DNA from 2 places in the Chitinophaga sp. RCC_12 genome. Region 2 is predicted to be linked to the other one. Evidence: riboswitches for the same ligand, from Rfam matches in the RefSeq annotation. Region 2 holds a riboswitch; the other holds the start of a gene.
What was found. A riboswitch is a leader RNA that binds a small molecule or an ion and turns the genes downstream of it on or off. The one in region 2 is predicted to bind S-adenosylmethionine.

Region 1: it holds a riboswitch for S-adenosylmethionine, as region 2 does, so the genes downstream of both, AB6805_RS12395 (PLP-dependent aspartate aminotransferase family protein) here and AB6805_RS13235 (PLP-dependent aspartate aminotransferase family protein) in region 2, are expected to answer to the same signal.

The regions. Positions count from the first base shown of each region.
Region 1 is NZ_JBFUPS010000003.1:664,346-667,764, forward strand. It holds gene AB6805_RS12390 (homoserine dehydrogenase) at 1-803, opposite strand, end outside; gene AB6805_RS12395 (PLP-dependent aspartate aminotransferase family protein) at 900-2,078, opposite strand; SAM riboswitch class I at 2,264-2,383, opposite strand; gene AB6805_RS12400 (DUF2851 family protein) at 2,511-3,419, shown strand, end outside.
Region 2 is NZ_JBFUPS010000004.1:5,270-8,688, reverse strand. It holds gene AB6805_RS13240 (dicarboxylate/amino acid:cation symporter) at 1-609, shown strand, start outside; gene AB6805_RS13235 (PLP-dependent aspartate aminotransferase family protein) at 560-1,738, opposite strand; SAM riboswitch class I at 1,889-2,002, opposite strand; gene AB6805_RS13230 (NAD-dependent epimerase/dehydratase family protein) at 2,078-3,022, opposite strand; gene AB6805_RS13225 (YdcF family protein) at 3,074-3,419, opposite strand, start outside.

The sequences.
Region 1 (3,419 bases), on a different contig from region 2:
TAAAGCAGGTTGTGTTCCCTGATCAGGTGCGGCAGTACATATGCAAATACGTGGCCGTTCTGACGGCGGCATTGCGCAATCAGTTTGATGGTACAATTTCTTTGTTTGGCAAATTGTATATCAAAATCATTGAGGTGATGGATCCCGAAATTGAACACTTCTTCCGGTTTCACAAAGGTGCCGAATGCGTGCAGCAGCAGGATCACTATCTTAAATTTCGGATCATATCCTTCGATGTCGAGTGTAGGATCTGTTTCCGCGAAACCCAGGTCCTGTGCCTGTTGCAGGGCAGTGGCAAAGCTGAGGTTCTCTTCAAATATTTTAGTAAGAATATAATTCGTAGATCCGTTACAGATACCTTCTACAGCATTGAGCAGGTCGTTATCATAATATTCTTCCAGGTTGCGGATAATGGGAATACTCGCGCAGCTGGACGCTTCATACAGGAATGGCACTTTGTTTTCCGCCTGCAGCTGGTATAGTGCGGGCAGGTTTTCAGCGATCATACGTTTGCTGGCGCTTACTACGGCTTTGCCGTTGCGGAGTGCTTTGCTTACTATTTCGAAGGCTGCTTCGGTGTCGTTGATCAGTTCCACTACTACGTCAATGGTAGGATCTTCGAGGATGTCGTTTTTATCTGTCGTAAAGTAGCTGCTATCGATAGGTCTTGATTTATTGGGGTCTTTAATACAGATTTTTTTGATCCGTGCATTAATACCTTTTGTTCTGTTCAAAACTTCATAGAGTCCTTGTCCTACGACGCCGAATCCGAAAATGCCTAAATTGATGATCTTGTTTTCCATACTTTTTTTTGAGCTTTCCGCCGTAGGGGTCAGTCTTTCGCTGTGCAGAGATGATCAGGTTCTGAACATTGAAAGTGGTGTGCTAACCGCTGACGGCTATTGTAAAACAGTAATTTGCTTGCCGGCCGGATGGTTTAATTTGTCCAGCGCCTGTTTCAGGTCGTTGATCAGGTCATCGGCATCTTCGATGCCTACTGATAAACGGATGCAGGAGTCCTGCAGACCTGTTTTTCTCCGGAATTCTTCCGGTATGGTACGATGCGTCATGGTGGCCGGATGGGCCAGCATGCTTTTCACGCCGCCAAAGCTTTCTGCCAGCTTAAATAATTTGGTGGCGTTTACGATACGTATAGCGTTTTTGATATTGTCGCTTTTCAGGGAAAAGCTTACCAGTGCGCCGTAATTTTTTTGTTGTTTACGGGCAATGTGATGGTTTTTATGAGTAGCCAGTCCGGGATAAAATACTTTATCCACAGCGGGATGTGCGGCCAGCCAGTTGGCGATGGCGTTGGCGTTGCTGCATTGTTTTTCCAGGCGCAGGTATAATGTTTCGATACCGCGTATGGTGAGCCATGCTTCAAACGGGCTGAGGATACTGCCGGAAATATTCTGGTTATACCGGATCTGGTCTGCCAGTGTTTTTGAGTTTACGACTACGAGGCCGGCAATTACGTCACAGTGTCCTGCGAGGTATTTGGACGCGCTGTGGATCACCAGGTCGGCGCCCAGCGTCAGCGGCTGTTGCAGTAGTGGTGTACTGAAGGTATTGTCTACCGCCAGCAGGATGTTATGTTGTTTAGCAATTTTGCTGATAGATTTAATATCAGATACACGCAAAGTAGGATTGGTAGGGGATTCCAGCCAGATGATCTTTGTATTGGGCGTGATGGCGGCCAGTACTTTATCGAGGTTGCTGGTATCTACAAAATTCACTTTGATGCCAAAGCGTTCAAACATGTGATTAAAGATCTGGAAGATGCCACCGTAGGTATCTTCCACGGCCATGATCTCATCGCCGGTCTTTAACAGCTTCAGCACCGCATCTATGGCTGACATACCGCTGGCAAACGCAAATCCGGCAAACCCTTCTTCCAGGTTGCAGATGAGGTCTTCCAGCACTTTTCTCGTGGGGTTGTTCGCCCGCGAAAACTCAAAGCCTTTATTGATGCCGGGTGATTCCTGCACAAAAGTGGACGTTTGATAGATAGGCACAGAAATAGCGCCTGTCAGTTCGTCTACCGGTATGCTATGAATCAGTTGTGTAGCTGTTTTCATGTTATAAATTATTTTTAATGATGTTCAATGTGCACAATTGCCAACTGCAACGATATCATTAAAGATCAACTTAAACAACAACAAATCCATGAAAAGGGTGGGGAAGGGGCATAAAAAAAGCTCTCCCGTTTGTTGGAAGAGCTCCTTTAGAAAGTTATATATCTCTGTGAAGTATTATCTCTGCCAACTTATCTTTCCCCGATTTGCACCGGGGCAGGAATTAGCACCTTTTTCCTGATCATAATAATCAGGAAAGGTTGCTAAGGCATCGCAGGGCCAAGTCCCTCCGCCTTTCTGGATAAGTGATGTGTAAGAACTGGCGCAAAGGTAATATGACTTTGAGCAGATTTCCAAATTGGAGTTGAATTTTATTTATTAATCGATGTTTTATTACCTTTGGATGATATTATTTTGTACCCAACCATATCTCTTATGTTTGTTAACCCGTTGCTCTCAGAAGAGCTGTTCCAGCATATCTGGGCATTCCGGCTATTTAAGCAGGATCATCTAACTACTACCGGCGGAGAATCAGTACAGGTCTTGTTTCCCGGTAGTCACAACCACAATGGCGGGCCGGATTTTTCGGCCGCAAAAATCAGGATCGGGGCTACCTTATGGGTAGGCCAGGTGGAGCTGCACCTGCGTACATCCGACTGGTTCCGGCATGGGCACCAGCACAATCCGCAATACGGTCGTATTATCCTGCATGTGGTGTTTGTACACGATATGCCCGCCGTAGGAATGGGCGAGGCGCCCTGCCTGGAATTGCAGCAGCATATTCCCAAGCTGCTCCTGCAGCGGTATGAGGAGCTGCGGCGGTTGTCGCCTTTTGTGCCCTGTGCCCCGCATGCCGCGCAGGTACCGCCACTCATCTGGCTCAGCTGGAAGGAACGCTTACTGGCGGAGCGCTGGGAACGTAAAATCGGCAGCCTGCGGGCCTGGCTGCAGCACAACCGCTACAACTGGGAAGAGGTGTGTTACTGGGCGGTAGCCCAAAGTTATGGCACGCCCGTAAATACCCTGCCGTTCCTGCAAGTGGCGCAGTCGCTGCCCTACAAAATGCTGATGCGGTACCGGCACCTGTTGCTTCAACTGGAGGCCCTCCTGTTTGGCCAGGCAGGTATGCTGGAAGCGCCCCAAACAGACGGATATGCGTTGCAGTTACAGGATGTTTACGGGCACCTGCAACACAAGTTCCGGCTAAGTCCTATGCCCGCTCACCAATGGAACTGGCTGCGGATGCGACCTGCTGCCTTTCCTACCATGCGGCTGGCCACTTTTGCGGCGCTTTTGCAGCAATCTCCCCACCTGTTTTCCCGCATACTGGAAGCCCCCGACGTA
Region 2 (3,419 bases):
GTAGGGCCGCAACTGTTTGGCTCCTATGCACACTCCCTCGGTATTTACTACGGCTTTGGCGTTGTATATTTTATTGTTGGCTTCAGCGCGTACGCATTTGTTGCCGGCGGTATACCGGGTATGAAAATTTTCTGGAAGAATAATATTGTACCTACCCTTACTGCGGTTGGTACCGGCAGCAGCATCGCTACTATTCCGGCTAATCTCCAGGCAGTTGAGCGGATGGGTGTTCCACGCGATATTGGCAACGTGGTAGTGCCATTGGGCGCTACCCTGCATAAAGACGGCTCCAGCATTTCTTCTATCATAAAAATGGCCGTGGTATTTGCCATGTTCGGCAAGGGCTTCGACAGCGTCCCCATCATTTTAATGGCACTAGGCGTTACCGTTATAGCCAGCATTGTGGAAGGCGGTATTCCTAATGGTGGCTACATTGGCGAACTGCTGGTGATGAGCATCTACGGGTTTCCCATAGAAGCGCTCCCGCCGCTGATGATCATAGGCACGCTGGTAGATCCGCTGGCTACAATCCTCAATGCGACGGGCGACAATGTTGCGGCTATGCTGACAACACGTTTTCTGCGGGGGCGGGCGCCGGCAGTTTTGTAAACGCCTGCTCCAGGTCGGCCAGCAGATCAGCGGTTTCTTCAAGTCCTACTGATAACCGGATCAGGCTATCGCTTACGCCTGCTGCCCTTCTCTTTTCTGCGGGAATGGATTTATGGGTCATGGCCGCGGGATGACACAATAAACTTTTGATGCCCCCAAGGCTTTCTGCCAGTTTAAAGTAATGCGTAGCTGTAACAAACGCAGTTGCCGCTTCGGCCCTGTCATCTTTCAATGTAAAAGATATGATTCCTCCAAACCCTTTACTCTGCTGCTTTGCCAGCTCATGGCCCGGATGCGATGGCAATCCCGGGTAAAACACTTTATCTACTGCCGGGTGTTTTTCCAGGTATTCCGCCAGCGCCTGCGCATTAATGCCATGTTGCTTAATACGCAAGTGCAATGTTTCAATACCACGTATCAGCAGGAAGCTGTCGAACGGGGAAAGAATGGCGCCGCAGGCATTCTGATAAAATTTAATCTCCTCTCCCAGCTGCAAGGTTTTAGCCACTACCACGCCCGCAATCAGGTCGCTGTGGCCGCCCAGGTACTTGGTAGCGCTGTGGATCACCAGGTCGGCGCCCAGCTGCAGCGGCTTTTGCAGCACGGGGGAGGCAAAGGTATTGTCTACACAAAACAAACAGCTATGCGCTTTTGCAATGCGGCCTATAGCCGCAATATCTGAAATCTTCAGCGTTGGATTAGTGGGTGTTTCCAGCCAGATCAGGCGCGTGGCCGGCGTGATGGCGTTGAATACCGCCTGTGTATCAGAGGTATCTACATAGTTTACTTTGATACCAAACTTCTCATATACTTTATTAAACAGCCGGAAGGCGCCGCCGTAAATATCATCTACCGCCACAATTTCATCGCCTGATTTCAGAAGCTTGATCACCGCGTCGATCGCTGCCAGGCCGCTGGCAAAAGCAGATGCAGTAGCGCCGCCTTCCAGTTTGGCAATGATCTTTTCTGCGGTTTCACGGGTAGGATTATTTGACCGCGCATAATCATACCCTTTATTTACACCGGGTGCTGTTTGCACAAAAGTAGACGTCTGGTAAATAGGAACTGCAATAGCGCCTGTTTGCGGATCTACGGGAATAGAATGGATCAGTTCTGTGATAGTGCTCATCTTTGTTTGATTTTTAGTTTGATGAAAAATTGGTTAAACAGGTCCGTTAAATGAGCATATCAAAAAGGTGGGAGCATAAAAAAAACTCACCTGGGAGCCAGATGAGTTTTCTATTATCGTAAGAATAATATCATGTAAAACTATTGATCTGACTTATCTTTCCTGGTCCGTAAACCGGGATGGATGCAGCACCTTTCACTGTTTGCACAGTGATGGTTGCTAAGGTATCGTCGGGCCATGTCCCTCCTCCTTTCTTGATAAGCTATTTAAAGAACTGGTGCAAAGATAAGACAGAAAAAATAACTTCCAAATTTATTTTCCTACTAAATCAGTAGACTATTATTTATGTGCCAGTGTTAAACGGATTCCTTCTTCATAAGAAGTAGGTTTCACCTTAAAGTGCTGTTCAAACTTTGTAGAGTCGAAGATATAAGGATAGTTACTCTGGTACAGCATTTCCTTCATTTCCCGGATTGTGGTATCAAACAGTCCCGAGAGGGTCAGCATAAAACTGCCCAGCTTCATATATTTAGGTTTCACCCCCATCTGGGTGGCAATTATATTTATATATCCGTTACCGTCCGGCGCCGGGTTGGCGGTAGGCAGGTGCCATACCTGGTTCCAGGAAGTATCGTCCTGTGAAAGAAGGTACAATCCTTTGGCGGCATCGGGTGTAAAAGTGTAGCTATGTGTCTGATCGTCTTTTCCAAGCCACATGGCATTGCTGTTCTTCCGGAACTTATCGATGATCAGCAGGTTCAGGAAGCCGGTTTTATCGGCGCCTGGTCCGTAGAAGTCGGCCGCCCTTGCAATGGTGGCCGTAAGGCCACCGGTCTTTACCTCGTTCATTAACTGGGTTGCAATAGCTGCGCGGATCGTTCCTTTCTTACTGGAAGGATGATACGGCGTATCTTCTTTCATGGGTCCGTTTACTAACCCATAAGAATATACGTTGTCGAAGAAAATAAGCTTCGCACCGGCTTCCTTGCAGGCGTTAATTACATTGGTCATGATCTTTGGCCATGCATCAGACCACACCTTGATATTATATTGGAGACCGGCCGTAAGAAATACGATGGCGCTGCCTTTCACGGCGTTCTTAGTTTGCGCGGCATCGGTAATATCGGCCGGCACCAGGTCGGTGATGCCTTCAATGGATTTTGGCGACCGGCTTACGAGGCGTACCCGTTTCTGATGACGCACCAGTTCGGCTGCCAATTCGTTAGCAATAATACCTCCTGCACCGAGGATTGTATATAAGGGCTGGACAGAAGCATCAGACATAATGAGGATGTATTTATAAAGTAGACGAATAAATGAATCAGATATTTTATTTCAGGGATCCAATGGATCAAACACATTTACCTGCAACGACCGCAGATCCGGCAGGAACGATAAAAAGTAAAGGTCGGCCTGTTTGATATCTGCCGCAGGCATATATCCCAGCTCTGTGGTACAACGTTGGGTGAACATCGGGCTGTTCACATAGGCAACGTGCATCACATCAGACACGCACATCATTCTTTTGTCGACCGGTATGCCGCTCTGCCACACGATCCTCACGGCATTACGCACGTTGGTGGTGGTGTGGCGGGCATACGGGTCTACCATCACCGCCGAAGCGGGGATCTTCAGTTCATTTACCAGGTATTTCCTCATTTCCACTGCCTCGGAATATTGG